DNA from 2 places in the Pseudomonas alkylphenolica genome. Region 2 is predicted to be linked to the other one. Evidence: predicted binding sites of a transcription regulator. Region 2 holds the regulator's gene; the other holds the start of a gene.

Region 1 (17,383 bases), 270 kb from region 2:
GTGGAGCCATCCTTGAAATACCACCCTGGCAACTTTGAGGTTCTAACTCAGGTCCGTTATCCGGATCGAGGACAGTGTATGGTGGGTAGTTTGACTGGGGCGGTCTCCTCCTAAAGAGTAACGGAGGAGTACGAAGGTGCGCTCAGACCGGTCGGAAATCGGTCGTAGAGTATAAAGGCAAAAGCGCGCTTGACTGCGAGACAGACACGTCGAGCAGGTACGAAAGTAGGTCTTAGTGATCCGGTGGTTCTGTATGGAAGGGCCATCGCTCAACGGATAAAAGGTACTCCGGGGATAACAGGCTGATACCGCCCAAGAGTTCATATCGACGGCGGTGTTTGGCACCTCGATGTCGGCTCATCACATCCTGGGGCTGAAGCCGGTCCCAAGGGTATGGCTGTTCGCCATTTAAAGTGGTACGCGAGCTGGGTTTAGAACGTCGTGAGACAGTTCGGTCCCTATCTGCCGTGGACGTTTGAGATTTGAGAGGGGCTGCTCCTAGTACGAGAGGACCGGAGTGGACGAACCTCTGGTGTTCCGGTTGTCACGCCAGTGGCATTGCCGGGTAGCTATGTTCGGGAGAGATAACCGCTGAAAGCATCTAAGCGGGAAACTTGCCTCAAGATGAGATCTCACTGGAGCCTTGAGCTCCCTGAAGGGCCGTCGAAGACTACGACGTTGATAGGTTGGGTGTGTAAGCGCTGTGAGGCGTTGAGCTAACCAATACTAATTGCCCGTGAGGCTTGACCATATAACACCCAAGCAATTTGCGTCGAAATGACCAGATTGCGGTGTTGTGAAGACGAAACGAACCGAAAGTTTGCGACTCACAATCGTCACATACCCAATTCGCTGGAGTGTCTGAACAAGACCTTCTGGCAACAGAATTTCTTGACCGACCATAGAGCATTGGAACCACCTGATCCCATCCCGAACTCAGCAGTGAAACGATGCATCGCCGATGGTAGTGTGGGGTTTCCCCATGTGAGAGTAGGTCATCGTCAAGATTAAATTCCGAAACCCCTATCTGCGTATGCAGGTAGGGGTTTTGTCTTTTCCCGGTGGGAGCGGGCTTGCCCCGCGATGCGATGTAGCTGACACACTGTAATCGCGGGGCAAGCCCGCTCCCACAGACACCAGGCAAAAAAAACCACCCCGCAGGGTGGTTTCATTACATCGAATACCAAGTCAGTCGCCGTAGTACTCGCAACCACTGGTGCAAGTCTCATGAATGCGCACCTTGGACAGTTCTGGCAGCAACGGCTTGACCTGGTCCCAGATCCATTTGGCAATCACTTCGCTGGTAGGGTTTTCCAGGCCAGGAATGTCGTTCAGGTAGTTGTGGTCCAGCTGTTCATACAGCGGCTTGAAGATCGCCTTGATCTCGGAAAAGTCGCGAATCCAGCCAGTATGCGGGTCCAGTGGGCCGGTCAGGTGCAGGGCAACCTTGAACGAATGACCGTGCAGACGGCCGCACTTGTGCCCTTCAGGAACGTGCGGCAGACGGTGTGCCGACTCGAAGGTGAACTCTTTGAAAATTTCCACGGTGTCTCAACTCTGAAAGCCAATGCTGGTAAGCAGTTTACCAGCATGACCGTTACAGCGGTTGCAGTTGCGCGTGCAGCCTGCCGGTTTCTATCAGTTCAAGCAGCTCGTCGCCCAGACGCCGGCTTTCGGAGATTGCCTTGTGCCAGTAGCGTTGGCGGCTGCCGGCGTCACCCATGAAGCGCTTGAAGTCGCTACGGTCCGGCAACTTGCCGTAAGGCAGGCTGGCCAGGTACTGAGCGGAAGGCGCCAGGAGCAAAACATTGCGCAAGCGTTGGGCATCGCCACGCCGCCAGGGCAGGGCTTTGTCGAACCAGCCAGGGATCACCTTATCGGTAAAGTGCGGGTAGAGCACGATGTCGTCGCCCTGGTACGGCAGGTCCAGATGGTAGTCGAGCAGACCACCATCGCGGTAAGTGCCCTGACCAACGCCGGGAATATCGCGTACGCCCTCCATTACCATTGGAATTGAACCCGAAGCCAGCAGGGCATGGCGCAGGTTGGCCACATCCAGCGGCAGGCAACGTGAAGGAAAGTCGGTCAGGGGCTGCAGCGGCGGGTTGCTGCGGGCATCGTGGAGGATAATCCGCTCAAAGTGACGGGCCAGTCGGGGGCGGCCGATCAAGTTGTCGGCAATAACCGAAGACAGCCCCATTCCCAAGCGTGCGCGATGATCATGTGCCAGCAGCCCATGGCTTTTCACTACCATGATGTTAAGGCGGTAATCGGGGCTCTCGAGGATCTGCGCGTCGCGCCCTTGTAGCAGTTCATCAAGCATGCGCTGGCAGCTACGGCTGACTTCGGCCTGGGTGACACCTTTGGCGAAGTCCTGCTCGGTATAAAGCTCTCCGAGGCGCTGCAACGCCTGCGCCGGATTGGGCAGGCAGGCACTGGCAAAGCGCCAGGAGCCGATGGATGCACCGATCAACGCCCGCTCACGGGGTGCACTGGGCAACCAGTGGCCGAACAAGGCCAGGTCCAGGCCTTGTATACCAAGGGCCTTGGGGCCGCCTGCGGCGCCCGGAAGCACACCCACATCGGCAGCCTGTAATCCACGTTCGCGGATGCGCTGCAAGGCGCGACTGCCGGCCTTGAGCGTCAGGGCCGGGTACTTGATATGGATTGCGCTCATACGGGCCTCGCTGTCTGGAGCCGGCAATTATAAAGAACAGCGGTCCAGTTGTGGGGCAGGGGTGCGCTATCATGTCGCCAGTTGTTTTCAGCTTCAATTAAGTTCGGTTGGTTAATCTAGGCCCCGTAGACACATTATTGATCTCAACGGAGAGACCCCATGAAAACTTTGACTGCCCTGTTCGTGACCGCTGCTCTTGCCCTGGGCGCCAATGTCGCACTGGCCAAAGACATTCCTATGCATGAAGTCACCAAACTGGTTCAGGACAAAACCATCCTGTCGCTGGATGACTTGAATGCCAAAGCGCTGGACAAGCATCCAGGCGCCACGATCAAAGAGTCCGAGCTGGAAGATGTCTACGGTCGCCTTGTCTACAAGATCGACCTGCGCGATGCCAAGAACGTCGAATGGGACGTGGACCTGGACGCCAAGACCGGTGAAATCCTCAAGGACGTCCAGGACAAATAATGAGCGTTTGCACGCGAACAGCGCAGGCGGCACTCGTTGCGCTGTTGGTACTTTGTTCGCTGGCATCGGCCCGTGACCTTGATCAGGACGAAGCCCTGCAGTTACGCCAGCAGGGCGTAATCCTGCCGCTGGAGCAGTTGCTCAATGACGCCCTGGGACGCTATCCCGGGGCGAAGTTGCTGGAGGCGGAGCTGGAACACAAGCACGGCCGCTACGAGTACGAAGTCGAATTACTGACCCCCGAAGGCGTAGTCCGCGAGATCAAACTCGATGCATCCAATGGAGCGTTGCTCAAAGACGAGGAAGATGACTGATGCGCCTGTTACTGGTCGAAGACAACGTCCCGCTGGCGGATGAACTGACCCAAGGCCTGCAGCGCCAGGGCTATGCGGTCGACTGGCTGGCTGATGGCCGTGACGCGGTCTACCAGGGCAGCAGCGAACCCTATGACCTGATCATCCTCGATCTCGGCTTGCCCGGGTTGTCAGGGCTTGAAGTACTGGCCCAGTGGCGCGCCGGTGGCTTGGCCACGCCGGTGCTGATTCTGACCGCGCGCAGCTCCTGGGCGGAGCGCATCGAGGGGCTGAAGGCTGGTGCCGACGACTACCTGAGCAAGCCCTTCCACCCGGAAGAGCTGATGTTGCGTGTGCAGTCGTTGCTGCGTCGCGCCCGTGGCCTGGCCAATCAGCCAACCCTAGAGGCGGCCGGTCTGCAACTCGATGAAGGGCGCCAGTGCGTGACCCGTGACGGCGTCGATATCCAGCTCACCGCTGCGGAATTTCGCCTGTTGCGCTACTTCATGTTGCACCCGCAGCAGATTCTGTCGAAGAGTCAGCTGGCCGAGCATCTTTATGACGGTGAGACCGAGCGCGATTCCAATGTGCTGGAGGTCCACGTCAATCACCTGCGCCGCAAGCTCGGCCGCAGCGTCATCGAGACGCGCCGCGGGCAAGGTTACCGCTATGCCGGGAGCGCCGAGTGAAGTCGATCCAGGCACGCTTGAGTCTTGGCCTGATTGCGGTACTGGTGCTGGTAGGTCTGGCCCTGGCGCAGTTGAGTCTGTGGTTGTTCGAAGTGGGCTTGCAGCGCTACCTGGAGACAGGTTTGCGCAAGGAAAGCGAAAACCTGCTGATCGCGCTGGTGCGCGGGCAGTCGGGTCTGGAGCTGGATGAGCGGCGGCTTTCCTCGGCCTACCAGCGGCCGTTCTCCGGCTATTACTTTCGCATCGATTTCGACGGTGGCAGCTGGCGTTCCCGCTCGCTTTGGGACCTGGACATGCCTGCGCCAGCCAGTAGCGGCCTGCACACCGATCTGCAGCTCGGCCCGGAGAACCAGCAGTTGCTGGTGCTGCGCAGCGATTACCGGCGCTTTGGCCAGCCCATTTCGATCAGTGTCGCTCAGGATTACACCCCGGTGCGTGATCAGTTTCGCCGCATGCAGCAGATCGGCCTGGGCCTGGGTCTGGTCGCCCTGATTCTGGTACTGGTACTGCAACGCATCACCGTCACCCGCTCATTGCGCCCACTTGAACGTGTGCGCGGGCAGATCGCGCAGTTGCAACAAGGTAAGCGCTCGCAGCTCGACACCCAGGTGCCTAGCGAGCTCGAGCCGCTGGTCGCACAGATCAACCATCTGTTGGCTCACACCGAAGACAGCCTGCGCCGTTCACGCAATGCCCTGGGCAACCTCGGGCACGCGCTGAAGACGCCGTTGGCGGTGCTGCTGAGCCTGGCTTCCAGCGAACAGTTGAAGGATGCGCCGCAGGTCCGCGTACAACTGCGCGAGCAACTGCAACAGATCCAGCAGCGTCTGAGTCGTGAACTCAACCGTGCCCGGCTGGCGGGTGATGCTCTGCCCGGCGCGCAATTCGATTGTGATGCCGAGCTGCCCGGGTTGCTGTCAACGCTGGGCATGATCCATGGCGAAGGCCTGGAGCTCAGCCAGCGTGTGCCGCTCGGCCTGCTGTTGCCCTGGGACCGAGAGGACCTGCTGGAACTGCTCGGCAATCTGTTGGACAACGCCTGCAAATGGGCTGACAGCGAAGTGCAGTTGACGATCGAAGAGCAGGCCGAACGCTATCAACTGCTTATCGACGACGATGGACCGGGTATTCCTGAGTCTGACCGCCAGCAAGTGCTCGAACGCGGTACCCGGCTGGATGAGCAGGTCGATGGGCATGGCCTGGGATTGGGCATCGTGCGCGACATCGTCGAAGTCTGGGGCGGGCAGATGACACTCCAAGACAGCCCCCTTGGCGGGTTACGGGTCAGTATCGCGCTGCCGCGCAGGGGTTAACGCTGTCCACGAAAATTGGCCATTACGATCTCTTTTTGGCCAACCACACACTGTGATCCGTCAAAACCCTCAGCAAGAATCAGAAGGCCAAACTCGGGGGAATAATCCATGGCCACACTGAAACGTATGCTTGTTGTCGGCGTTGGGGCACTGACGCTGTTGGCCGGCGCCGTGCATGCCGAAGTACGAGAGTTGAGGGTGTACAACTGGGCGGACTATATCTTGCCATCCGTGCCCAAGGATTTTGCCGCGCAGTCTGGCATCAAAGTCACCTGGGACACCTTCGACACCAACGAATCCCTGGAAGCCAAATTGCTCACCGGCAACTCGGGCTACGACCTGGTGGTGCCTTCGAACCAGTTTCTCGATACCCAGATCAAGGCCGGTGTCTTTCAGAAACTGGACAAGAGCAAGCTGCCCAACTGGCGCCATCAGGACCCGGTACTGCTCAAGCTCCTTGACCGCAACGACCCGGGTAACCAGTACGGGGTGCCCTATATGTACGGCACGGTGTTGATCGGCTTCAACCCGGCCAAGGTCAAGGCCGCGCTGGGTGAGCAGGCGCCGGTGGACAGCTGGGACCTGGTGTTCAAGCCCGAGAACATGGAGAAACTCAAGTCCTGTGGCGTGGCCATGCTCGACACACCTTCGGAAATTTTGCCGATTGCCTTGCACTACCTTGGCCTGGACCCCAACAGCCAGAACCCTGACGACTACGAAAAAGCCAAGGCCCTGATGTTGAAGATCCGGCCCTATGTCACCTACTTCAACTCCGCGAAGTACATGACCGACATCGCCAACGGTGATATCTGTGTCGCCATCGGCTATTCCGGCAGTTTTTACCAGTTTGGCAACCGCGCCAAAGAGGCGGGCAATGGTGTAGTGGTTGACTGGCGTTTGCCTAAAGAAGGGGCACCGATCTGGTTCGACACCTTTGCGATTCCGAAAAGCGCGAAGAATGTTGCCGAAGCCCATGAGTTTCTCAACAACCTGATGGACCCGAAAGTCATCGCCCCGATCAGTGATTTTCTCGGCTATCCCAACGCCAACAAAGATTCGTTAGCACTCATCAAACCGGAAATTACCGGCAACCCGAACCTGACCCCAACCCAGGAAGCCCTGGCCAAGCTTTATGTGGTGCAACCGCTGCCGCAGAAGCTTGAACGTGTGCGTACCCGGGTGTGGACCAGCATCAAGTCGGATAAGTAATCGTTACGCAGTGGCGGCGCACAGGAACTGCGCCGCCTCTGCAGGCAGACTCAAGCCAGCGTCAGGCTCAGCATCACCGGTAGCGTCAGCGCCGCCAGTAAGGTCTGCAAGGCTATGATGTTGGCCATCAGCGGCGCATTGCCGCCCATTTGCCGGGCCATGACATAGGATGACGAAGCGGTCGGCAGGGCCTGGAACAGAATGGCCACGATTGCCGCCTGGCCGCTGAGTCCGAGTATTCGACAGACTCCGTAGGTTGTCAGTGGCAGCACCACGAACTTGAATAGCGAGGCTGCCAGCAGTGGACGCGGGCCCAGCCCCTGCGCACTGCTACCCAGTGCGGCACCGACGCACAGCAGGCCCAATGGCAAGGCTGCCTGACCGAGCGCTTTCACGGTCGGTTCGATGCCCGCTGGCAGCCCTGTTCCGGTAATGCGTAGGGTAATTCCGATTGCGCAGCCAACGATCAATGGGTTACGGCAAATCGCCTTGATCACAGCAGCCGCCGAACTGCGCGTACCGCTGTAGCGGGCAAAGACCATGACGCACAGCACGTTCACCGTGGGCACGATGGCGGCATTGGCCACGGCAGCCAGGGCGATCCCGCCCGTGCCATAGATCCCGGCGGCCAACGTCGCGCCAATGTAGTTGTTGAAGCGCACACCGCCCTGGAACACCGAGGTGAAACTGGCACCATCGCTGGCGACTACGCCCCTGCACAGCACCAGCAAGGTAGCGCCAATCAGCGTCGACAGCAGCAACACCGCAACCATGTCGAACACCGGCAGGCCAGTAAGGTCGGCTGTCGACAGCCCATGCATGAACAGCGCAGGGAGCAACACGAAGTAGCTCAGGCGCTCGGCCGCTGGCCAGAAACTCTCACCCAGAAACCCCTGGATCCGCAGCCAGCGGCCCAGCGCAATCAGCAGGGCGATGGGGACGATGGTGGCAAGGATCAGGTTCAGCATCAGGCAATTTCCCTATCAGTCAGCGCTCCCTTGTGGGAGTCGACATCAGGCTAGCCTGTGGCAATGAAAGAAAAAAACGCTGAATTCTCAAGCAACCGTTGAGGAAAACTTCATGGTTGGCCCAAGGTGCTTTTCAGCACGGCGGTCAGGTGGCGCCGACGGCTGCTGTTATGTTCGAGCAAGCCGACATGACGTACGCGCTGGGGTTCGCCAAAGGGCAGCAAGGTCACGGCGGGCAGGTGCTGCAAGTCTTCGTCGGCCAGGGGCACGATGGCCACGCCCAGGCCCATCGAGGCCATGTGCGTCAGGGCTTGTTGGCTGTCCAGTTCCATCTGCTCGCTAACCGGCAACTGTTGTTTGCGCAGCTCCTGCTCGATGATGCGTCCGGCCCAGGCACGTTTGTCAAAGCGCAGGAATGGCTGGCTGGCGAGTAACTCCCTCAGGTTTGCCCCGGCAAAACCCGGACCGGCAACGGCCCAGAAGCGGTTCTGGTAAAGCGGGGTGAAGTCCAGGTTGGCCGGGTAGGGTGGTACAGGTTCGGTGGTGATGGCGGCATCCAGTTCACCGTCCTCGACGCGCCGGGCAAGCTCCGCGGACATGCCCGAGAGCACGCTGATATGCAGGTGTGGATGCTCGGCCTTGATCTGCACCAGCGCCGCTGGCAGGCGTCCGGCCAATGCCGTGTGGATGGCACCGATTTTCAGTCGGCCACGCAGGCCTGGGCCACTGACCAGCGCGTCTGCCATCTCATCATAGGCGGCGAGGATGCCCTCGGCGCGCTCGACCGCCAGATGCCCGGCTTCGGTCAGGCTGACCTGGCGCCGGCTACGGTCGAACAGGCTGACCTGCAGCTCTTCCTCCAGGCTGCGAATATGCAGGCTGACCGCCGAGGGGGTCAGGCTCAGGACGTCGGCGGCACGGGCGAAGGTGCCGTGGCGAGCGATGGTGACCAGGGTGCGCAGGGCTTTGAGCGACAAACGCGGGCTCCGATTATGCCGGGGAGGGGAGGCTCATCATGGCGTCGATCAACGTTGATTGAAAGTACCCGGCTTTGGCTGGCCATAGGCCTGGGTAATCCGGTCGATCACCATCGCCAGCGCGACTATCGCCAACCCGGCTTCCATGCCCTTGCCGACATTCAATGTTTGAATCCCCGCCAGCACATCTTCGCCCAGGCCACGCGCGCCGATCATCGAGGCAACCACCACCATCGACAGGGCCATCATCACCGATTGATTGAGCCCGGCCATGATGCTCGGCATGGCCAGTGGCAGCATGACCCGGCGCAGGCGTTGCCAGCGCCCGGCGCCCAGCCCTTGGGCGGCCTGGGTCAGGGACGGATCGATCTGTGACAACCCCAGTTCGGTCAGGCGGATCAGTGGCGGCAGTGCGTAGATCAAGGTGGCGAAAATCGCCGGGACCTTGCCCAGACCAAACAGCATCAGCACCGGAATCAGGTAGACGAAGCTGGGCAGGGTCTGCATGACATCGAGTACCGGCAACAACAACCGGCGTGCCCGTGGCCGGCTGGCCAGCAATACACCGATAGGCACACCGATCAGGATGCACAGCCCGGTACTCACCAGCACCAGAGCACAGGTTTGCAGGAGCTTGTCCCACAGACCGATTACCCCGATCAAAAACAGCAAGCCGCTCAGCACCAGTGCCCTGATCACACTGCGACTGGCATGCCAGGTGAGCAGTGCGACGACCAGCAGTAACAACCACCAGGGTGTTGCACGCAACAGGTTTTCCAGCGCGACCAGCAATTGCAGCAGGCCTTCGGAGACGCTGCGCAATTGATCGCCGTAAGCCAACACCAGCCAGTCGACGAAACGGTTGACGCTGTCGGCGAAGGAGAAGTGCAGGGTTTCTGGAAAGCCTCCACTCACAAGCCGGCCTCGACGCGTTCGGCGACTTCGCTGGGTAGCCAGGCTTTCCAGGTGGCCGGATGATCACGCATGAATTTCAGCGCGGCATCCTTGGGTGATTCGCGTTTTTCGCTCATCTGCGCCAGGGCTTTGTTCAAGGTGTCGATGGGTATGTCGACCTTGGCGAAGAACTCGACCAGTTGCGGATACTCGTTGCGAAAAGGCGCGGAGACACCGATCGACAATTTCGCGGGCAGTGACCGCGAGCCTTGTGGGTTGGGGTTGTTGGCGTCGGTCAGGGTCTTCCAGGCCGCTTCGTTGAATGGCGGCTCTTCCAGGCGAACCAAAGAGAAACGGCCCATCAAAGGGGTAGGTGACCAGTAGTAGAACAGCACCGGTTTACCGCGGCGGATCGCCGAGGTGATTTCGGCATCCAGGGCGGCGCCGGAGCCACTGCGAAAGTTCACGTAGTCATTGTCCAGGCCATAGGCCTTGAGCTTCTGGCTGTTGACGATTTCGGAGGTCCAGCCGCTGGGGCTGTTGAGGAAGCGGCCCTTGTCAGGTGTCTCCGGGTCCTTGAAGATGTCCTTGTACTGCTTCAGATCAGCCACCGCGTGCAACTCAGGAGCCAGGGCCTTGATGCCGCGAGCAGTATCCCCCTTGATCACGTATTCAGGTACATACCAGCCTTCATCGGCGTTCTTCACCGTGTCGCCGATGGCGAACACCTGACCGGCCTGTTCGGCCTTGACCCAGGCCGGGCTGCGACCGGCCCATTCTTCGGCAATCACCTGGATATCGTTGCGCGCCAGGGCCACCTCCATGCTCACGGTGCTGCCGGGGAGGGTATCGGTGGGGTAGCTGTAACCCTTCTCGACGATCAGGCGCAGAATTTCGGTGGTCAGGCTGCCGCTTTCCCAGGTGATGTCGCCGAAGTGGATGGGCTTGTCTGGTTCGCTGGCCGTGGCGCTAGCCAGGCCTAGAGCGAACAACAGGCCGGCCAGCAGCGTCGGGATGCTTTTCATCAGGGCCTCGTCGTTGGCGGTCTACGGGTTCGGGCAAGTGTAGACGACGAGGTGTTGCGTACTGTCCGGGCACAGATGTTCTGGAATTCCTTCTATCTGCACACCTGACCAGTCCAGGGTGAGTATGCGTGTTGGCATGCCCGGCGAAGGGTACGGGTGCAAACACGGAAGGTTGAACCTATGAATCTGGATGTGAGCTTCGTTTATTACCGCAATTTTCGTTTCGATGGAAAATTCCACGTGCGCTGTATCGGCAGTGGCCTGAGCAAAGTAAAAAGCATCCGCTATGAGCTGGAGAGGGCCGGACCTGAAGGACCTGTGCAGATTGATGCAAAATCCGTGTATTCCCAGGCCCACAGTGGTGCCCTGAGCGATCACGGTTGTCCTGCCACTCTGCACACTGAGACGGCGACAGGTACCTACACGATCAGGCCGCGGATCAGGGTGATGGATGATGTGTCGGATCTGCCTGTCGACTCTTCTCACTCGCTGGAGATGACGCCCTTGGTCATTGTCATCGGCGAAGGCGAACTGAGCAGAGGCATTCTCGACACTGTGCCGGTTGATGCCGCCAGAGGCAGGGGCAGGCGGTCTGTGGCGGATGAGCAGGGCAATGAATCTGCCGGCGAGACGCATGTGGTGGTGGACCCGTATGGCGAATCACTGGAACCGTTCCCTTATCCGGAGCCCGGCAAGTCCTACCCGCCGTTGGTGCTGAAGTTCAACGTTGGAGGCTTTGAGCGATTTCTGTCCGAGCTTGAGCCTGACTCAGATTCCACCCTCGTGCGCCTCTGGCCCAGACTGAAGGAGGTCATCGCCCCCCGGCCTTTCCTGGAGCAGCAGGAGCGTGTTGACGAAAAACTCATAGTACTCAGGGATTACTGCTACCTGGAACAGCCCGCGAGTATGCTCAACGACACCTATGTGGCGTTGATCAAAACCCTGGCGGCGCTGGAGTACCTTGAGTCCCTTCACTTCGTGCCCCCTGACCTCGAGCCGGGCAACCTGATTCTTGGCGCTGCGGTTGCGCTGGCGACACTGATCACGGGCGCTGCCGTGGTGGCAGGTAATAAAGCCTATGACGACGCACAACCCACTCCTGACTTCGAACCGCTGCAAACCTACCTGAATGAACCCGGCCCCAGATACCAGGGCATGAATGTCCGCAAGGCATGGGCGAAGCAGGTGACAGGGAAGGGGGCCCGGGTGCACTTTTCAGATGGCGGGCTGTTTCCAAACCATGAAGACCTGCGAGGCAATCCCAACCTCAAGATCATTACCCTGGAACCCAATGGCAACCCCAACCATGGAACCGAATCGGTGGGGATCCTGCTGGCTACGCCCAACGGTATCGGCATGACCGGCATGTGCCATGCCAGCGAACTTTACCTCTACAACAACAAGGCCCAGGATCGGGATAAACTTGCCCGGACGCCGAAGGATCTTCTGCGCCATGTCGAACCTGGGGACATCGTCGCCATCAATCGCCATTCGGCCAATCTGAAGGTGTTGTCGACGTTCTTACCGTCGATACATGAGCGGGACTGGTGGGACATGGCAAAAGCGTTGACCGAGCGAGGTGCGGTGGTGGTTTTCGCGGCGGGCAATGGCAGTACCAAAACGATTGCCGACAAAGGCACCACGGCGGGATATGGCGTCAATCTCTCGCAATGGCCGTATTTCCATGATCATGGAGATGCCAATGCCATCCTGATAGGCGCCTGTCAGTCATGGGATGGTAAACCCCATCAGTACTCGAACTTTGCCTACCCATACCGGATGCTCAATGCCTGGGGGGACAGCGTGGCAACGCTCGGTTTAGAGCCAGATCGACTGCAAGACAAGTCCGGTAACGACCGGGATTACACCTCGAACTATGGCGGGACCTCAAGCGCCACGCCTTTGGTCACCGGTGCGCTCACGCTGATCCAGTCCTATGCCATGGAGCAGCATCATGTCTATTTGAATGCCGATCAGATGCACCTGCTGGTCATGCAGGCAGGCTACCTGGATGCCACGCTGCCCCACTCGTCGGTTCTGCCGATGGGCGCAAGGCCGAATGTCCATGCCGCCTTGGTCCTGCTCGATCAGATCCTGGGCGGTGGCAGATTCCACTCGCCCAAGGATGAACTCTGATGTGCAAGCGTGACCGTCGCTCGCCAGGGGTTACGCCTCAGACCCGGAACTGATCCATCAATCCCTGCTGCTGGTTGGCCAGGCTGTTGAGCGACTGGCTGACCCGCGCCGATTCGTTGGCCTGTCCGCTGAGGGATTCGGTCACGTCGCGGATGGTCGCCACGTTGTTGTTGATTTCCTCAGCCACGGCGCTCTGCTCTTCGGCAGCGCTGGCGATCTGCAGGTTCATGTCGCTGATCACCGTGACCGCATCGCCGATCTGCTGCAAGGCGGTGACCGCCTGGCTGACCTGCTCGACGCTGCCTTGCGCCTGACGATGGCTGCTGTCCATGGCACCCACTACTTCGCGGGTACCGGCCTGCAACTCTTCGATGACCTGCCGGGTTTCTTCCACCGACTCCTGGGTGCGGCGGGCGAGGTTGCGCACCTCATCAGCGACCACAGCAAAGCCGCGGCCTGCTTCACCGGCGCGGGCGGCTTCGATGGCGGCGTTGAGGGCCAGCAGGTTGGTTTGCTCGGCGATGGAACGGATGACTTCCAGCACCGAGCCGATCTTCTCGCTGTTCTCGGCCAGGCCTTCGACCTGAGCCATGGCGGTGCTCATGTCGGCGGCCAGGGTGTCGATGCTGGTGGTGGTGCGGTCGATGACAGACAGGCCCTGGCGAGTGGCCTGATCAGCGTCGCGGGCCGCCTGGGCGGCTTGGGCCGCGCTGCGGGCAACGTCTTGGGCAGTGGCGCTCATTTCATGCGAAGCAGTGGCGACCTGATCGACCTGGCGGTACTGCTGCTCCATGCCGGCGCTGGTCTGGCTGGCAATCGCTGAAGACTGGTCGGCGGTGTCGCGGGCCGCCTGGACCGAGCGCTTGACCTCGGCAATGGTCGGCTGCAGTTTGTCCAGGAAGCGGTTGAACCAGCCGGCCAGTTCGCCCAGCTCGTCGCGTTTGTCGTATTGCAGGCGACGGGTCAGGTCGCCTTCGCCACTGGCGATGTCCTTGAGCATGGCCGCGACACCGAGGATCGGCCGCGTCACGCTGCGGGCCATCAGCCAGATCAGCAGCAGGCCGACGATGGCCGCCAACGCGCCCAGACCCAGCTCGATCAAGGTGCCGCTGGTGTTGCTGCGGTCGAGTTCCTGCTTGAGGGCCTCGGCCGGGCCGGTCAGAGCGCTTTCCGGAACGTCGAGCAGCACGCCCCAGGACTTGCCGCCCGGGATCGGGGCAAAGGAAGCCAGCACCTTCAGGCGCTGCTTGTGATGGATGCTGTGAATGGGCGTGCTGTCGGCCAGCAGGCGGATCACTTCGGCGCCTTTCTCGGCATCGACCTGATCAAAGCGCTGGGCCAGTTTGCCGGCATCCGGGCTGTAGCCGGCCAGCAGGCCCACGGGGCTGAGGATGCTCACCTGGGTCTGGCCCTGGTAGAGGTTACGGCTGGCTTGCTGGCTCATGGCCTGCAGGCTGTTCAGGTTGATGTCGATGGACAGGGTGGCGACTACCTTGTCGGCGACCATCAGCGGGAACACGATGCTGGTCATCAGCACCTGCTGGCCGTTGATCTCATAGAAGTAGGGCTCGATCACGCAGGTCTTGCGGGTGGTGCGTGGGCACACTGACCAGGTGTTGGCCGGCTCGCCGCTGGGGCCGATGCTGGTATCGGCCATGTCTTTTTCCGGCAGGGCCATGGAGGTCAGCTGGCCTGGCGTCGGTTGCGACCAGTACAGGGCAAAGCGGCCTTTTTCGTTGCTGCCCAGTTGCTCCTGGTTGACGAACAGGTCGTCCTTGTTGTCCAGCGCATTGGGTTCGAATACCAGTGACAGGCCAAGCAGGTCGGGGTTGGCCTGCAAGGCGGCGCGTACCTGACGGGTCAGGTCTTCGCGCAGGTCGAAGGCATCGAGAAAGCGCTTCTCGGCCTGTTCACGCAGGAACAGGACCTGACGGGAGAAACCGGCACCGTATTGATAGGCATCCATGAACTGGCGACGAATGTTCAAGGCCTGGACTTCGCCCTGGGATTCGATGCGTCCCTGGGCTGACTCGGTGAGCATCTGCATGCTGCTGGTCTTGACCAGCTCCGAGCTGTGGCCCATGCGGTACAACGAAAGGCCCACCAGCAGGGTAACGATGCTGGCCAGGCACAAACCGGCGAGCAGGGTGATTTTCCACTGAATGGATAGTTGTCTGAACGACATGGCGAAGTCCTTTGATCCAAAAAGATTGAGGCTGCCGACGTTATCGGCGGATACGCCGCTTTCTTTATTCAAACGATCAATTTAAATGCGTCGTTTTCGTGCATTCCTACGACAGCAATCGCCCAGTGAACTTTGACAAGCGCGAGGGCCTGCTTCAGAGTGTGCGCCCTCCATAAAAATACCCGTCGTTCGGCCACTGCTCCCGGGCAGTCTGTCGCCGAATCGGTCGCTTTTTGTCTGGTTTCTAGAGGTCACAGGAATGAATGCAGTAATTGCCGCGGTCGGCATCATGCTGATCTTGAGTCTGTCCCGCGTGCATGTGGTGATCGCCCTGATCGTCGGCGCGCTGGCTGGCGGATTGGTGGGCGGCCTGGGAATCGACGGAACGCTCAAAGCATTCAACGGTGGGCTCGGCGGCGGTGCCACCGTGGCCTTGTCCTATGCCTTGCTGGGTGCCTTTGCGGTGGCGATTGCCAAGTCCGGCATGGCCCATGCTCTGGCTGACCGCGCCCTGGCGATGGTTGGCAAGCAAGGGCATGCCGATGGTGGCAAGGTCAAATGGCTGCTGATCGGCTTGCTGTTGCTGGTGGCGATTTCCTCGCAGAACATCCTGCCGATCCACATTGCGTTCATTCCCTTGCTGGTGCCGCCGCTGCTCTATGTGCTGACCAAGCTGCAGATCGACCGGCGCCTGGTGGCCTGCGTGATGACCTTTGGTTTGATCACGCCTTACATGTTCCTGCCGGTGGGCTTTGGCAACATCTTCCTCAACGAGATTCTGCTGGCCAACGTCAGCCGTAGCGGGGTGGATGTCAGCGCGGTCAACGTCACCCATGCCATGGCCATTCCGGCGGCGGGCATGCTTTTTGGCCTGCTCCTGGCGGTGTTTTTCAGCTACCGCAAAAAGCGTGTCTATGACCTGGAAAAGATCGAGCAGGTCGAGCAGGTGGCGGTGCGCTACAACCCGTTGACCCTGCTGGTTGCCGGGGTTGCCATCGCAGCGGCGTTCATCATTCAGCTGTGGCTGGATTCGATGATCATCGGCGCCATGGTCGGTTTTCTGATTTTCTCGGTGTCGGGCATTGTGCGCTGGAAGGACACCGACGACCTGTTTACCGAAGGCATGAAAATGATGGCCATGATCGGCTTCATCATGATTGCCGCTTCCGGTTTCGCCGAGGTCATGAAGGCCACCGGTGAGGTCAAGAGCCTGGTCGAGACCTCGGCGGTGTGGATCGACCACAGCAAGGGGATTGGCGCACTGCTGATGTTGCTGGTGGGGCTGCTGGTGACCATGGGCATCGGCTCGTCGTTTTCCACGGTGCCGATTCTTGCCGCGATCTTTGTACCGCTGTGTGTGCAGCTGGGTTTTGACCCGGTCGCCACCGTGTGCATCGTCGGCACCGCTGGTGCACTGGGCGATGCCGGCTCACCGGCCTCGGATTCGACCCTGGGCCCGACCTCTGGTTTGAACGTAGACGGCCAGCATCACCATATCTGGGACACCGTGGTGCCGACCTTCATTCACTACAACCTGCCACTGCTGGCGTTCGGCTGGCTGGCGGCAATGACGCTGTAGCGTGTAGCCACGCGGGGTTGAGCGTAAGGCTCAGCCCCGTGCCGGCGGTGGCGAGATTCGGTTGAGGAGCATGCTGCCGTCCTTGTTGCGGGTTAGATAGACCGGCAACACCTTGGGCAGGTTGCTGACCAGACGCTTGATCTGCTTCGTGTCGTAAATGCCACTGATACGAATGCTGCCGGTGTATTCGTCGGCCAGCAGCAGCGGCTGCTCCAGGTAGCGGTTGATCTGCGGCAGGGCCTGGGCCAGGCTCAGGTTGTCGAGGATCAGCTTGCCATTGCGCCAGGCCAGGCTGGTGTCATGGGCGTAGGTCTGGCTCAGGCGCGGTTCGTAGTCGCCGGCCTGGTAGCTAGCCTGCATGCCGGGGCCCAGGCGATAGCCCCCATCGTTGTCGTTGGCATCGCTGCTGACCAGCACCGAACCTTCGACCAGGGTCACTCTGACCTGATCTTCATACTTCCAGACATTGAACTGGGTGCCGGTAACGCGGGTCTGGCCCTGGGCGGCATGCACTACGAAGGGGTGCAGGCTGTCGTGCCGGACCTTGAAGAAGGCTTCGCCTTTGACCAGGGTGACCCGGCGCTGGTCCTTGTAGTTGGTGACGCGTAATTCGGTCCCCAGGTTCAGCTCGACCTGGCTGCCGTCGCTGAGTACGACATGACTGATGGCGTCGCCGCTTTCCAGGTACTGGTAGTGGTTAGGCAGCCAGCCTTGTTCCCAGCCGACCCAGGCGCCGACCGGCAGTGCCACCAGGGCGATGGCAGCGGCCGAGGCATAGTGGCGCCAGGCACGTTGACGACGCCGGGGAAGGTTGATGACATTACCGGGTGTGGCGCTGCGTGGCAGATGATCGGCGGTCTGCCAGATATCCAGCATGGCCTGGTATTCCTGGGCATGCAGCGGGTCGACGGCCAGCCATTGCTCAAACGCCTGGCGTTCGGCTGTTGTGCAGTCCTCAGCTTGCAAACGC
Region 2 (14,447 bases):
GCACCACAGGCGCAGGTTCGGCGAAAGGCAAAGGCGCTGCCTGAGCTACCACCGGCTTGTGCAGACGCGCAACCTGGGCATCGCGTGCCTGCTCCTCAAGCACCGCCGCCTGGAACTCATCGATCTCAACCAGCGGCTCGACCCGATCAAGTACCTCGGTGGCTTCGTGGAGCAAGCCGTCAAGGTACGACTGCAGCGCCAGTTGCGGGCCGGTAGCAAGCTTTTGCGGGTGATTCATCAGGCCACCTGCTGAGCGATGTTGTGCGTCAGCAGGTGCTTGAGCAGCGCCCGGTAGGCCACCACCCCGCGGCTCTTGCCATCGAACTGCGACGGCGTTAGCCCGGCACGGCTGGCATCACGCAGGCGGGTATCGACCGGGATGTAGCCTTGCCAGATGTTCTCCGGGTAAGCGTCACGCAACACCCGCAAGGTGCCCATGGAGGCCTGGGTGCGGCGGTCGAACAGGGTTGGCACGATGTGGTAGGGCAAGGCCTGCTTGCGCGACCGGTTGACCATCGCCAGGGTACTGACCATGCGCTCCAGGCCCTTGACCGCCAGGTACTCGGTTTGCACCGGGATCACCAGTTGCTGGCTGGCCGCCAGCGCGTTGACCATCAGCACGCCAAGCAAGGGCGGGCTGTCGATGATGGCGTAGTCGAAATCCTGCCACAGCTGCGCCAGAGACTTGGCGATCACCAGGCCCAGGCCACTTTGCCCCGGCGACTGGCGCTCGAGCACCGCCAACGCGGTACTGGACGGCAGCAGGGATATTTTTTCGTCACTGGTCGGCAGCAGCAATTGCCCGGGCAAGCCTTCGGGAACCGTACCCTTGTGCAGGAACAGGTCGTAGCAGCTGTGCTCCAGCACGTCCGGGTTGTGTCCGAAGTAGCTGGTCATCGACCCGTGGGGGTCGAGGTCGACCACGACCACGCGCTTGCCCGCCTCGGCCAGCAAGCCGGCCAGGGCGATGGACGTGGTGGTCTTGCCGACACCACCTTTTTGATTGGCTACTGCCCAGACTCTCATTCGTTGCTTCCTCCCGGTACGGCAACCTGCCCTGCCGGGAACGGTTATAGGGTCGGTGACGGAGGATTGACGCGATTGCCCCCCACCGTCGGTGATAGCGCTGGCGGTGCAGTTTGTGTGCCAGCCCGCTTCATTGCCGCATCTGGCGTGGCGTTGGCGCTGCCGGTACCGGTCAGGCTGCGGCGCACTTCGAGGTTGCGTGAAATCACCAGTACTACCCGACGGTTGCGCGCGCGCCCCTCGGCACTGTCGTTAGTGGCAATCGGCTGGAACTCGCCATAGCCGACCGACGCCATGCGCGCCGGGTTGACCCCTTCCATCGCCAGCAGGCGGACAATACTGGCGGCACGTGCCGAGGACAGCTCCCAGTTGGTCGGGTACTGCGCGGTGCGGATCGGCAGGTCATCGGTGAAACCTTCGACATGCACCGGGTTGGCGAACGGCTTGAGGATCTTCGCCACCTTTTCGATGATGTTGAACGCAACATCGCTGGGCATCGCATCGCCACTGCCGAACAGCAGCGAGGAGTTGAGCTCGATCTCGACCCACAGTTCGTTACCGCGCACGGTCATCTGGTCGGACTTGATCAAGTCGCCAAAGGCATCGCGCACGTCATCGGTGATGGTTTTCAGCGGATCGCTGCTGGTTTGCGCCAGGCCGGCATCGACCTGGTCACTGTCCTTGATCAGCGGCTCGGCCGGTTTTACGGTCAGCGGCCGCTCATCGCCGATGGGGATCGGGCGCATGCTCTTCTCAGGGTCGTTGAACACCCCGATCAGCGCCTGGGAGAGGATCTTGTACTTGCCCTCGTTGATCGAGGAAATCGAGTACATGACCACGAAAAAGGCGAACAGCAAGGTGATGAAGTCCGCGTAGGACACCAGCCAGCGTTCGTGGTTTTCGTGTTCCTCAGGTTGTCGACGGCGTGCCATGTGTTACTCCATGAAGCCCTGAAGCTTCAGCTCGATCGAGCGCGGGTTCTCGCCCTCGGCAATCGACAGCAGGCCTTCCAGGAGCATTTCCCGGTAGCGCGACTGACGCATGGCCAGCGCCTTGAGCTTGTTGGCAATCGGCAGCAGGATCAGGTTGGCACTCGCCACACCGTAGATGGTGGCGACAAAGGCGACGGCAATACCGTTACCCAGTTGCGAAGGGTCGGCCAGGTTGCCCATGACATGAATCAGGCCCATGACCGCACCGATGATACCGATGGTCGGCGCATAGCCGCCCATGCACTCGAACACCTTGGCAGCCTGGATGTCGCGGCTTTCCTGGGTGTAGAAATCCACTTCGAGGATGCTGCGGATGGCTTCAGGCTCGGCACCGTCGACCAGCAGCTGCAAGCCCTTACGCGCGTAAGGATCGGGCTCGGCATCGGCCACGCCTTCCAGGCCCAGCAGGCCTTCCTTGCGTGCGGTCATGCTCCAGTTGACCACCCGGTCGATACCGCCAGCCAGGTCGATACGCGGCGGAAAAAGAATCCAGCGCACGATCTGCAGCGCCCGCTTGAAGGCGCTCATGGGTGACTGCAGCAGCGCCGCAGCCAAGGTGCCGCCGAGCACGATCAAGGCCGCAGGGCCGTTGATCAGCGCCGAGAGGTGACCACCCTCGAGGTAATTGCCGCCGACAATCGCGACAAACGCCAGGATGATCCCGATAAGGCTCAAGACATCCATCAGACGCACGCCTCGACCAAGTGCTTGCCGATCTCGTCCAGGCTATACACCGCGTCGGCCAGGTTGGCTTTGACGATGGCCATGGGCATGCCGTAGATCACGCAGCTGGCTTCATCCTGGGCCCAGACCGTGCTGCCGCCCTGCTTGAGCAGGCGCGCACCTTCGCGGCCATCGGCGCCCATGCCGGTGAGCACCACCGACAGCACCTTGTCGCCGTAGGATTTGGCCGCCGAGCCGAAGGTGATATCCACACACGGCTTGTAGTTCAGGCGCTCGTCACCCGGCAGGATCTTCACCGCACCGCGGCCGTCGATCATCATCTGCTTGCCCCCCGGGGCCAGCAAGGCCAGGCCGGGACGCAGCATGTCGCCGTCTTCGGCTTCCTTGACGCTGATCTTGCACAGTTTGTCGAGGCGCTCGGCAAATGCCTTGGTGAAAGCAGCGGGCATATGCTGGATCAGCACGATCGGTGCCGGAAAATTGGCTGGCAGCTGGGTCAATACCCGCTGCAGCGCCACCGGGCCGCCGGTGGAGGTACCGATGGCCACCAGTTTGTAAGGCTTGCGCTTGGGTGCAGGCGAGGCAGCAGAAGCCGCCGCCCGTACCGGTGCCGCAGCCCGTGGTGCCGGGCTGCTGCCCAGGCTGCTGACGCTCGGCTGGGTATGGCTGGCCGGTTGCGGCACTGGCGCGGCATAGCTGATTGATCGGCGGTTACTGCGGGAAATGGTATGGACCTTTTCACACAGCAACTGCTTGACCTTCTCCGGGTTGCGCGAGATGTCTTCGAAGTTTTTCGGCAGGTAATCGACAGCACCGGCATCCAGGGCATCGAGGGTCACCCGCGCGCCTTCGTGGGTCAGCGAGGAGAACATCAACACCGGGGTCGGACAGCGCTGCATGATGTGACGTACAGCGGTGATGCCATCCATCATGGGCATTTCGTAGTCCATGGTGATGACATCGGGCTTGAGCGACAGTGCCTGGTCGATCGCTTCCTTGCCGTTGGTCGCGGTACCGACGACCTGGATAGTCGGGTCCGCTGAAAGAATTTCCGAGACTCGGCGGCGGAAGAAACCGGAATCATCCACCACCAGGACCTTGACTGCCATAAACACTCCATTAGGGGGCGCGGCGTGCGGGCCGCGCCACCAGAATCAAATACGCCGGGCGGCGTAACGCTTGAGCATGCTCGGAACGTCGAGGATCAGCGCGATGCGCCCGTCACCGGTAATGGTGGCGCCCGACATGCCCGGCGTGCCCTGGAGCATCTTGCCCAGCGGTTTGATGACCACTTCTTCCTGGCCGACCAACTGATCGACGACGAAGCCGATCCGCTGGGTGCCGACCGAAAGGATCACCACGTGCCCTTCGCGTTGCTCTTCATGAGCGGCGGAACTGACCAGCCAGCGCTTGAGGTAGAACAGCGGCAAGGCTTTGTCGCGAACGATGACCACCTCCTGGCCGTCGACCACGTTGGTGCGCGACAGATCCAGGTGGAAGATCTCGTTGACGTTGACCAGCGGGAAGGCGAACGCCTGATTGCCCAGCATGACCATCAGGGTCGGCATGATCGCCAGGGTCAGCGGCACCTTGATGACGATCTTCGAACCCAGGCCCTTGGTCGAGTAGATATTGATCGAGCCGTTGAGCTGGGAGATCTTGGTTTTCACCACGTCCATGCCCACGCCGCGTCCGGAGACATCGGAGATCTCGGTCTTGGTCGAGAAACCCGGGGCGAAGATCAGGTTGTAGCACTCGGTTTCGCTCAGGCGGTCGGCAGCATCCTTGTCCATCACCCCGCGCTTGACCGCAATCGCGCGCAGGACGTTGGCGTCCATGCCCTTGCCGTCATCGGAGATCGACAGCAGGATGTGATCGCCTTCCTGCTCGGCCGACAGCACCACTTTGCCGCCGCGGGATTTACCCGCCGCTTCGCGCTCTTCCGGGGTTTCGATGCCATGGTCGACGGCGTTGCGCACCAAGTGCACCAACGGGTCGGCCAAGGCTTCGACGAGGTTCTTGTCGAGATCGGTTTCTTCACCGACCAGCTCCAGGTTGATCTCTTTCTTCAACTGCCGGGCCAGGTCGCGAACCAGGCGCGGGAAACGCCCGAAGACCTTCTTGATCGGCTGCATGCGGGTTTTCATCACCGCGGTCTGCAGGTCGGCGGTCACCACGTCGAGGTTCGACACCGCCTTGGACATGGCTTCATCGCCGCTGTTCAGGCCCAGGCGTACCAGGCGGTTACGCACCAGCACCAGTTCGCCGACCATGTTCATGATCTCGTCCAGGCGCGCGGTATCGACCCGCACGGTGGTTTCCGTTTCGCTGGCGGCCTTGTCGCCCGCTGGCGCGGCTTGGCGCGCCGGGGCTGGCGCTGCGGCTTTGGCCGGTGCGGCGGCAGCGGGGGCGGCGGCAGGCTTGGCAACAGCTGGAGCTGGCGCTGCAGCAGGCTTGGCGGCAACCGCAGCAGCTGGCGCAGCGGCCGTTGCAACGCTGTCCGCGGCGAACTTGCCCTTGCCGTGCAGCTCATCGAGCAAGGCTTCGAATTCATGCTCGGAAATATGATCGCCCGACGCCGCAGCGGCCGGCTCTGGAGCGGGCGCTACTGCACCCGGCAAGGCATCGGCGGCGAAGCTGCCTTTGCCATGCAGCTGGTCAAGCAACGCCTCGAACTCATCATCGGTGATTTCGTCGCTGGTGCTCTGGGTGGATTGCGCCACCGGCGCAGGTGCGCTGACACTGTCAGGAGCAAACTGGCCCTTGCCGTGCAACTGGTCGAGCAGCGACTCGAACTCGGCATCGGTGATTTCATCGCTGGCCGCAGCCGGTGCCTGCACCTGGGCTTCGGCCTCAGCCTTGACCGCATTGAGCGAGTCAAGCAGCTGTTCGAATTCGGTATCGGTAATGTCCGCTTCGGCGGGCGCTTCTGGCGCCTGTTCCAGCACCGGCTCAGGTGCGGCGACCGGCTCGTCAGCGGCGGGTTCAGCCAGGCGCGACAAGGCTGCCAGCAGCTCAGGCGTGGCCGGCGTGATATCGCTGCGCTCGCGCACCTGACCGAACATGCTGTTGACCGTGTCCAGGGCTTCCAGGACCACGTCCATCAGTTCGGCATCGACACGTCGCTCACCCTTGCGCAGGATGTCGAAGACGTTTTCGGCGATGTGGCAGCACTCCACCAGCTCGTTGAGCTGGAGGAAGCCGGCGCCCCCTTTTACAGTGTGAAAACCGCGAAAGATCGCATTGAGCAGATCGGCATCATCCGGACGGCTTTCCAGCTCGACCAGTTGCTCGGACAGTTGCTCAAGAATCTCGCCGGCTTCTACCAGAAAATCCTGAAGGATTTCTTCATCGGCGCCGAAGCTCATTAAACGTGCTCCCTAAAAACCCAGACTGGACAGCAGATCGTCGACATCGTCCTGACCGGACACAACGTCTTCACGTTTATCGGCATGAATCTGTGGACCTTCACCCCGAGTCGGATGTTTTTCTTGATCTTTTTCAGCGCGCAGCTGCTGGTGGTCATGTTCGATACCGGCAAAGCGGTCGACTTGACTGGCCATCAGCACGAGCTTGAGCAGATTGCTTTCTACTTCGGTGACCAGTGCCGTGACACGTTTGATCACCTGACCGGTCAGGTCCTGATAGTCCTGAGCCAGGAGAATGTCGTTGAGGTGGCCGGCGACCTTGCGGCTGCCTTCCTCACTACGCTCCAGGAAGCGGTCGACGCGGTGCATCAGCTCGCGAAACTCCGGCGCAGCCACTTCGCGGCGCAAGAAGCGCTGCCAGTCGGCGCGCAGATCGCGGGCTTCGTCACTCAGCTCGTGGAGGACCGGAGTGCTCTCCTCGACCAGATCCATGGTCCGGTTCGCCGCGCCCTCGGTCAGCTTGACCACATAGGACAGGCGCTCGGTCGCATCGGTGATCTGCGAGACTTCCTCGGCCTGCGGCATTTGCGGATCGATCTGGAAACTGACGATCGCACTGTGCAGCTCACGCGTAAGCTTGCCGACTTCCTGGTACAGGCCACGGTCACGGGTCTGGTTCAGCTGATGGATCAGTTGCACCGCGTCGCCGAATTTGCCCCGCTCGAGACTGTCGACCAGTTCGTGGGCATGCTTCTTCAGTGTCGACTCGAAGCCGTCCAACGATGAATGTGTTTGCTCCATAGCGCCCCCGTGGCGTGTCTTAGCTGTTGACGCGCTCGAAGATCTTCTCGATCTTTTCTTTCAGCACCTGGGCAGTGAACGGCTTGACCACATAGCCGTTGACGCCGGCCTGGGCCGCTTCGATGATCTGCTCGCGCTTGGCTTCAGCAGTCACCATCAGCACCGGCAGGTGCTTGAGGCGCTCGTCGGCACGCACTTTGCGCAGCAGGTCGATACCGGACATGCCCGGCATGTTCCAGTCGGTCACGAGAAAATCGAAATGACCGCTTTCGAGCATCGGCAGCGCCGTGTTGCCGTCATCGGCTTCCTGGGTATTGGTGAAGCCCAGGTCACGCAGCAGGTTCTTGATGATCCGCCGCATCGTCGAAAAGTCGTCGACGATGAGGATTTTCATGTCTTTGTTCAATTAGACCTCCAAGCAGTCTTTAACGCGCTCAGCGCTGAACGCGCATTCAATCAATTCGGGCACTACATTTCGCGACTGCATTGAACCTGCGTTCAACGCGCCCGCCATTCCCCCAGGCGACCACGCAAACGCGCCGCGCACTGGCTGTGCAACTGGCTGACGCGCGACTCGCTGACACCCAGGACCTCACCGATTTCCTTGAGGTTCAGCTCTTCGTCGTAGTACAGCGCCAGGACCAGACGCTCGCGTTCAGGCAGGTTGGCAATGGCATCTGCCAGGGCTGCCTGAAAACGCTCGTCTTCCAGATCGCGCGAAGGCTCGAGCTGGGCACTGGCGCCGTCCTCGTGCAGGCCTTCATGTTCGCCGTCCTGTAACAGGTCGTCGAAACTGAACAGGCGGCTGCCCAGGGTGTCATTCAAAATCCCGTAGTAATCATCGAGACTCAATTGAAGTTCGGCAGCAACCTCGTGATCTTTAGCGTCACGGCCGGTTTTTGCTTCAATTGCACGAATCGCGTCACTGACCATGCGGGTATTACGGTGGACCGAGCGCGGTGCCCAGTCCCCTTTACGTACTTCGTCAAGCATTGCCCCACGGATACGGATACCGGCGTAGGTCTCGAAACTGGCACCCTTGCTCGCGTCATACTTGTTGCTGACTTCGAGCAGGCCGATCATGCCGGCCTGGATCAGATCCTCGACCTGGACACTGGCCGGCAAACGCGCCAGCAAGTGATAGGCAATACGCTTGACCAACGGCGCGTAGCGCTCGATCAACTCGTACTGACCATCGCGAGACGCGTTGCTGTACATCCGGTATCCGCTTGCGTTCATAGCACAGGTCCCGCACTCGTCGGCTGCACCAGGCGCTCGACAAAAAACTCCAGGTGACCACGCGGGTTGGCAGGCAGCGGCCAGGTGTCGACCTTCTGGGCAATGGCCTTGAATGCCAGCGCGCACTTGGAACGCGGAAAGGCTTCATAGACCGCTCGCTGCTTTTGCACTGCCTTGCGCACACATTCGTCGTAAGGCACCGCGCCGACGTATTGTAGGGCGACGTCGAGGAAGCGATCAGTGACCTTGGTCAACTTGGCGAACAGGTTGCGCCCTTCCTGCGGGCTTTGCGCCATGTTGGCCAGGACCCGGAAGCGGTTCATGCCGTAATCGCGGTTGAGCAGCTTGATCAGCGCGTAGGCATCGGTGATCGAGGTCGGCTCGTCGCACACCACCAGCAGCACTTCCTGGGCTGCGCGGACAAAACTGACTACCGAGTCACCAATACCAGCAGCGGTATCGATCACCAGCACATCGAGGTTGTCGCCGATCTCGCTGAAGGCCTGAATCAGACCTGCATGCTGGGCAGGCGCCAGGTGCACCATGCTCTGCGTGCCGGAAGCGGCGGGCACAATGCGCACGCCACCCGGCCCCTGCAGCAGCACGTCGCGCAGCTCGCAGCGGCCCTCGATCACGTCGGCCAGGGTGCGCTTGGGCGTCAGGCCGAGCAATACGTCGACATTGGCCAGGCCCAGGTCGGCATCCAGCAGCATGACCCGACGGCCAAGCTCTGCCAGCGCCAATGACAGGTTCACCGACACATTGGTCTTGCCGACGCCACCTTTGCCGCCAGTCACGGCGATCACCTGTACGGGATGCATGCTACCCATGTTTGTTCATTACCTTGTCTTGCTTAGACCGAGGCCACATGACCGGCTGCGCTTTCAACACCTGAAAAATGCCTGGCAGTCCATCAATGCAGATACTTTGCAACGTCTTCACAATCACCTCAGCCAACACGCTTGCCGGGGCTGTGGTAGAGATCAGCGAACATATCGGCCATTGCCTCTTCGCTGGGCTCGTCCTGCATCTGCACACTCACCGCGCGGCTGACCAGCTGGTGCCGACGCGGTAGGTGCAGATCGTCAGGAATGCGCGGCCCATCAGTAAGATAGGCCACTGGCAATTCGTGACTGATGGCCAGGCTCAGGACTTCGCCGAGGCAGGCCGTTTCATCAAGCTTGGTCAGGATGCACCCTGCCAGCCCGCAGCGCTTGTAGCTGTGATAGGCGGCAGTGAGCACCTGCTTCTGGCTGGTCGTCGCCAGCACCAGATAATTTTTAGACGCAATACCACGTCCTGCCAGGGTTTCCAGCTGCATGCGCAGGGCCGGATCACTGGCTTGCAGGCCAGCGGTATCGATCAGCACCACGCGCTTGCGCAACAACGGCTCCAGCGCCTGGGCCAGAGACTGGCCGGGATCGACGTGGGTCACCGAGACATTGAGGATGCGCCCCAGGGTCTTGAGCTGCTCCTGGGCGCCGATGCGAAAACTGTCCATGCTCACCAGCGCCAGATTCTGCGCGCCATACTTGAGCACATAACGCGCTGCCAGCTTGGCCAGGGTGGTGGTCTTGCCCATGCCCGCCGGCCCGACCATGGCGATCACCCCGCCCTCTTCGATCGGCTCGACTTCCGGCACATCGATACGCCGCGCCAGATGGGCGAGCAGCATGCGCCAGGCATGACGAGGCTCTTCGATGCCGGCGATCTGCGCCAGCAGCTCATGCGCCAGCGGGCCGGACAGACCGATACGCTGCAGACGGCGCCAGAGGTTGGCCTGCTGCGGCTGGTTACCCTGCAGCTGACTCCAGGCCAGCGAACCGAGCTGCACTTCGAGCAACTCGCGCAGGCCGCTGAGCTCGGAGCGCATGGCATCGAACAAGCGCGGGTCAACCGGCGCGGCAGCTGCAGCAACCGGTGCGGCCGGCGTTTCCACAGGCGTCTCGACTAGCGGCTCGGAGGCGGTCAGCGGCAAGCCTGCAAACAGCTGGCGGTTGCCGTCTTCGCTTTCGCTGCGGCTACTGAGCTCGGCCTGGGCGGTGACAATGCGCGACTGGGTCTTGCGCAGTTCATCTTCGAGCTCGACATTCGGAACCCGTGGCGCCAGGGCGGACAGCTTGTAGTCCAGCGCAGCCGTCAGCTCGACACCGCCAGCAATCCGTCGGTTGCCGATGATGGCGGCATCAGCCCCCAGCTCATCTCGAACCAGCTTCATGGCCTGACGCATATCGGCGGCGAAAAAACGCTTAACTTGCATAACCCACTACCTCAGCCGTTGGGGCCTACTGTGGCAACGATGGTAACTTGCTTGTTGTCAGGTATTTCCTGATACGCCAAAACATGCAAATTCGGTACAGCCAGGCGGCCGAAGCGCGACAGCATCGCCCGTACCGGTCCTGCGACCAGCAGGATCGCCGGTTGCCCTTGCATCTCTTGACGCTGGGCAGCCTCGATCAACGAACGCTGAAGCTTTTCGGCCATGCTCGGTTCAAGAAGAACACCGTCTTCCTGACCTTGCCCGGCCCTTTGCAGACTATTGAGCAAAATCTGTTCCAACCTTGGCTCAAGGGTGATCACAGGCAGCTCGGACTCAACGCCGACAATGCTTTGCACGATAGCGCGACACAATCCGACGCGCACCACCGCCACCAGCGCGGCGGTATCTTGACTCTTGACCGCATTGTTGGCGATCGCCTCGGCAATGCTGCGGATATCACGCACCGGCACCTGCTCGGCGAGCAACGCCTGCAGGACCTTGAGCAGCCCCGACAACGAAATGACACCCGGCACCAACTCTTCGGCAAGCTTGGGCGAGGCCTTGGCCAACACCTGCAGCAGTTGTTGGACTTCCTCGTGGCCAATCAGTTCGTGGCAGTGCTTGTGCAGAATCTGGTTCAGGTGGGTCGCAACCACGGTACTGGCATCCACCACGGTGTAACCCAGCGATTGCGCCTGACTGCGCTGATTGACATCGATCCACACCGCTTCCAGCCCGAACGCCGGGTCGCGGGCGGCAATACCGTTGAGGGTGCCAAAGACCTGTCCGGGGTTGATGGCCAGCTCGCGATCGGGATAGATCTCGGCCTCGGCCAGGATCACCCCCATCAGGGTCAGGCGATAGGCGCTGGGCGCCAGGTCGAGGTTGTCGCGGATATGCACCGTGGGCATGAGAAAACCCAGGTCCTGGGAGAGCTTCTTGCGCACTCCCTTGATCCGCGCCAGCAGTTGTCCACCCTGATTGCGGTCGACCAGGGGAATCAGCCGATAGCCGACCTCCAGGCCGATCATGTCGATCGGCGTGACATCGTCCCAGCCCAGCTCCTTGGTTTCCATAGCGCGCTGCGGCGAGGGCAACAGGTCCTGCTGGCGCTGAACTTCCTCCTGGGCTTTGACCTTGGCCAGGTTCTGCTTGCGCCACAGCCAATAGGCACCGCCAGCGGCCACCAGGCCCAGGCTCAGGAAGGCGAAGTGCGGCATGCCCGGCACCAGGCCCATGACGATCATGATCCCCGCCGATACCCCCAGCGCCTTGGGCGAAGTGAACATCTGCCGGTTGATCTGGTTACCCATGTCTTCGGAACCGGAGGCACGGGTCACCATGATGGCTGCAGCGGTGGACAACAGCAGTGATGGCAATTGCGCCACCAAACCGTCACCGATGGTCAGCAAGGCATAGACTCTACCGGCATCGCCGAAGGTCATGCCGTGCTGGAACATACCGACCAGCATGCCGCCGATCAGGTTGATGAAGAGGATCAGCAGACCGGCGATGGCGTCACCGCGAACGAACTTGCTGGCACCGTCCATCGAACCGTAGAACTCGGCCTCCTGAGCCACTTCAGAGCGTCGCGCCTTGGCCTGGGCCTGATCGATCAGACCGGCGTTGAGGTCGGCGTCGATGGCCATCTGCTTGCCCGGCATTGCATCGAGGGTGAAACGTGCGCTCACCTCGGAAATACGCCCGGCACCCTTGGTCACCACCACGAAGTTGATGATCATCAGGATCGCGAACACCACGATACCGACCACGTAGTTGCCGCCGATCACCACCTCACCGAAGGCCTGGATCACTTTACCGGCGGCAGCATGACCATCTTGACCATGAAGCATGACCACCCGCGTAGAGGCCACGTTCAGCGCCAGGCGCAGCAAGGTTGCCACCAGCAGGATGGTTGGAAACGCAGCGAAATCGAGGGGGCGCAGGGCGTAGACGCAGACCAGCAGGACCACGATCGACAGCGCGATGTTGAAGGTGAAGAACACGTCGAGCAAAAACGGCGGGATCGGCAACATCATCATTGCCAGCATCACCAGCAGCAACAGCGGCACACCCAGATTCCCCCGGCCTAACCCGGCCAGGTTGTTACGGGCATTGCTGATTAACTGAGAGCGATCCACCGGTATTCCTCGTCTAGCTCAAGCAAAACTTTGACGCGTTTCTGACGCGCGCTGCGCTGCCTTTGCAAGAAGCTTTCCAACTTTGAGGAATGCGGCGTTTTTGTGTGGAGGCGGGCTTACTGTGGGAGCGGGCTTGCCCCGCGATTGCGATCTGTCAGCCATATCGCATCGCGGGGCAAGCCCGCTCCCACCGAGCCTTAATCGTGCTGTAGGTCCGGCGGAATCGGCAGGTCCTTGAGCGGCTCCGGCGGCTTGCCCTTGCCTGCCCGGTATTGGCGGATCTGGAAGACATAGGCCAGCACCTGGGCCACGGCCAGGTACAGCCCGGCAGGAATCTCTTCCTCAAGCTCCGTTGAGTAATAAATCGAACGCGCCAACGCCGGGGACTCAAGCACCTGGATCTTGTGCTCATTGGCAATTTCACGAATCTTCAAGGCAATGAAGTCGGCACCCTTGGCCAGCAGCAAAGGCGCAGCGCCCTTCTCCGGGTCGTACTTGAGCGCCACGGCATAGTGGGTCGGGTTGGTAATGATGACGTCCGCTTCGGGGATCGCCGCCATCATCCGCCGCTGCGACGCTTCGCGCTGGAGCTGGCGAATACGCTGTTTGACCTCCGGCTTGCCTTCGCTGTCCTTGTACTCGTCACGCACCTCTTGCTTGGTCATCAGCATCTTTTTGTGCGTCTGCCAGAGCTGGAGCGGCACGTCCGCCGCTGCGATCAACAGCAAACCGGCAGCCATCCACAGCGCACTCCAGCCCACCACCTGAACGCAGTGGATAACCGCCTGATCCAAGGGCTCGTTGGCGATCGCCAGCAGATCGTCACGGTCCGCCGACAACACCACCAGCGCAACGATCAGAATCATGAAGAACTTGGCCAGCGCCTTGAGCAACTCGGACAAAGCGTTGACCGAAAACATCCGCTTGATCCCGGCCAGCGGGTTCATTCGACTGAACTTGGGTTGCAACAGACTGCCCGAAAACAGAAAGCCGCCCAAGGCCACCGGGCCGATGATCGATGCCACCAGCAAGACCAGCAACACCGGCTGGACGGTGACCAAGGCGGACTTACCGGCGGCCATGAGGAAAATCCCCATGAAGCGCTCATCAGTGATCACTTCGCGAGACAAAATGAAGTTGCTGCGCATCAACTCCATCAAGGCCTCAGCCATACCACCACCAAACGCCAGCAATGCGCCGGCACCAGCCAGGGTCACCGCCACTGTATTGAGTTCTTTGGAGCGCGCGATCTCGCCCTTTTTCCGCGCGTCCTTCTTGCGTTTGTCGGTGGGGTCTTCTGTTTTGTCCTGACCGCTCTCGCTCTCTGCCATGCTCAGCGCGCCCTCGCCAGCTCACGCATCCATTGCAAGGCCTCGGAGGCCAGTGCGTGGTAATGCGGAAGAATGTCAGCCAGGGTAATCCAGAAGATCCCGAGCCCCAGCACCAGAGTCAGCGGAAAACCGATGGAGAAGATGTTCAACTGCGGCGCCGCACGCGTCATCACACCAAAAGCGATGTTGACCACCAGCAACGCGGTGATGGCCGGCAGCACCAGCAACAGCGCAGCGCCCAGCACCCAGCTCAGGCGCCCGGCCAGATCCCAGAAATGATTGACCAGCAAACCACTGCCCACCGGCAAGGTGGTGAAACTCTCGGTGAGCACCTCGAACACCACCAGGTGACCGTTGATAGCCAGAAACAACAAGGTCACCAGCATGGTCAGGAACTGGCCGATCACCGCAACGTTGACGCCGTTGGCCGGGTCGACCATGGAGGCGAACGCCATACCCATCTGGATTGCGACAATCTGCCCGGCAACCACGAAGACCTGGAAAAACAGTTGTAACGACATGCCGAACAGCGCACCGATGATGACCTGCTCGGCAATCAGCAGCAACGCACTGAGGTCAAGCGCATGGACCTCAGGCATCGGCGG

The links. The regulator FliA, encoded in region 2, starts transcription of late flagellar genes. The targets are predictions, from matches to a motif close to CTAAAGTTTNNNNNNNNNNNGCCGNTAA.
Region 1: PSAKL28_RS28735 (methyl-accepting chemotaxis protein) is a predicted target of FliA. The motif match lies at 14,875-14,902, and genes of this name have one in related genera.

Annotation. Positions count from the first base shown of each region.
Region 1 covers NZ_CP009048.1:3,824,123-3,841,505, reverse strand. The annotation lists rRNA gene PSAKL28_RS17630 (23S ribosomal RNA) at 1-751, shown strand, start outside; rRNA gene rrf (5S ribosomal RNA) at 891-1,007, shown strand; gene queD (6-carboxytetrahydropterin synthase QueD) at 1,189-1,545, opposite strand; gene PSAKL28_RS17615 (patatin-like phospholipase family protein) at 1,598-2,677, opposite strand; gene PSAKL28_RS17610 (PepSY domain-containing protein) at 2,837-3,145, shown strand; gene PSAKL28_RS17605 (PepSY domain-containing protein) at 3,145-3,459, shown strand; gene PSAKL28_RS17600 (response regulator transcription factor) at 3,459-4,127, shown strand; gene PSAKL28_RS17595 (sensor histidine kinase) at 4,124-5,440, shown strand; gene PSAKL28_RS17590 (polyamine ABC transporter substrate-binding protein) at 5,549-6,649, shown strand; gene PSAKL28_RS17585 (AEC family transporter) at 6,700-7,617, opposite strand; gene PSAKL28_RS17580 (LysR family transcriptional regulator) at 7,728-8,594, opposite strand; gene PSAKL28_RS17575 (ABC transporter permease) at 8,643-9,509, opposite strand; gene PSAKL28_RS17570 (ABC transporter substrate-binding protein) at 9,506-10,513, opposite strand; gene PSAKL28_RS17565 (S8 family serine peptidase) at 10,694-12,649, shown strand; gene PSAKL28_RS28735 (methyl-accepting chemotaxis protein) at 12,687-14,834, opposite strand; gene PSAKL28_RS17555 (Na+/H+ antiporter family protein) at 15,094-16,413, shown strand; gene PSAKL28_RS17550 (FecR family protein) at 16,444-17,383, opposite strand, start outside.
Region 2 covers NZ_CP009048.1:4,091,672-4,106,118, forward strand. The annotation lists gene PSAKL28_RS18715 (chemotaxis protein CheW) at 1-238, opposite strand, end outside; gene PSAKL28_RS18720 (ParA family protein) at 238-1,026, opposite strand; gene motD (flagellar motor protein MotD) at 1,071-1,958, opposite strand; gene PSAKL28_RS18730 (flagellar motor protein) at 1,962-2,702, opposite strand; gene PSAKL28_RS18735 (protein-glutamate methylesterase/protein-glutamine glutaminase) at 2,702-3,811, opposite strand; gene PSAKL28_RS18740 (chemotaxis protein CheA) at 3,857-6,070, opposite strand; gene PSAKL28_RS18745 (protein phosphatase CheZ) at 6,083-6,871, opposite strand; gene PSAKL28_RS18750 (chemotaxis response regulator CheY) at 6,891-7,265, opposite strand; gene fliA (RNA polymerase sigma factor FliA) at 7,370-8,110, opposite strand; gene fleN (flagellar synthesis regulator FleN) at 8,107-8,940, opposite strand; gene flhF (flagellar biosynthesis GTPase FlhF) at 9,060-10,370, opposite strand; gene flhA (flagellar biosynthesis protein FlhA) at 10,382-12,511, opposite strand; gene flhB (flagellar biosynthesis protein FlhB) at 12,709-13,842, opposite strand; gene fliR (flagellar biosynthetic protein FliR) at 13,845-14,447, opposite strand, start outside.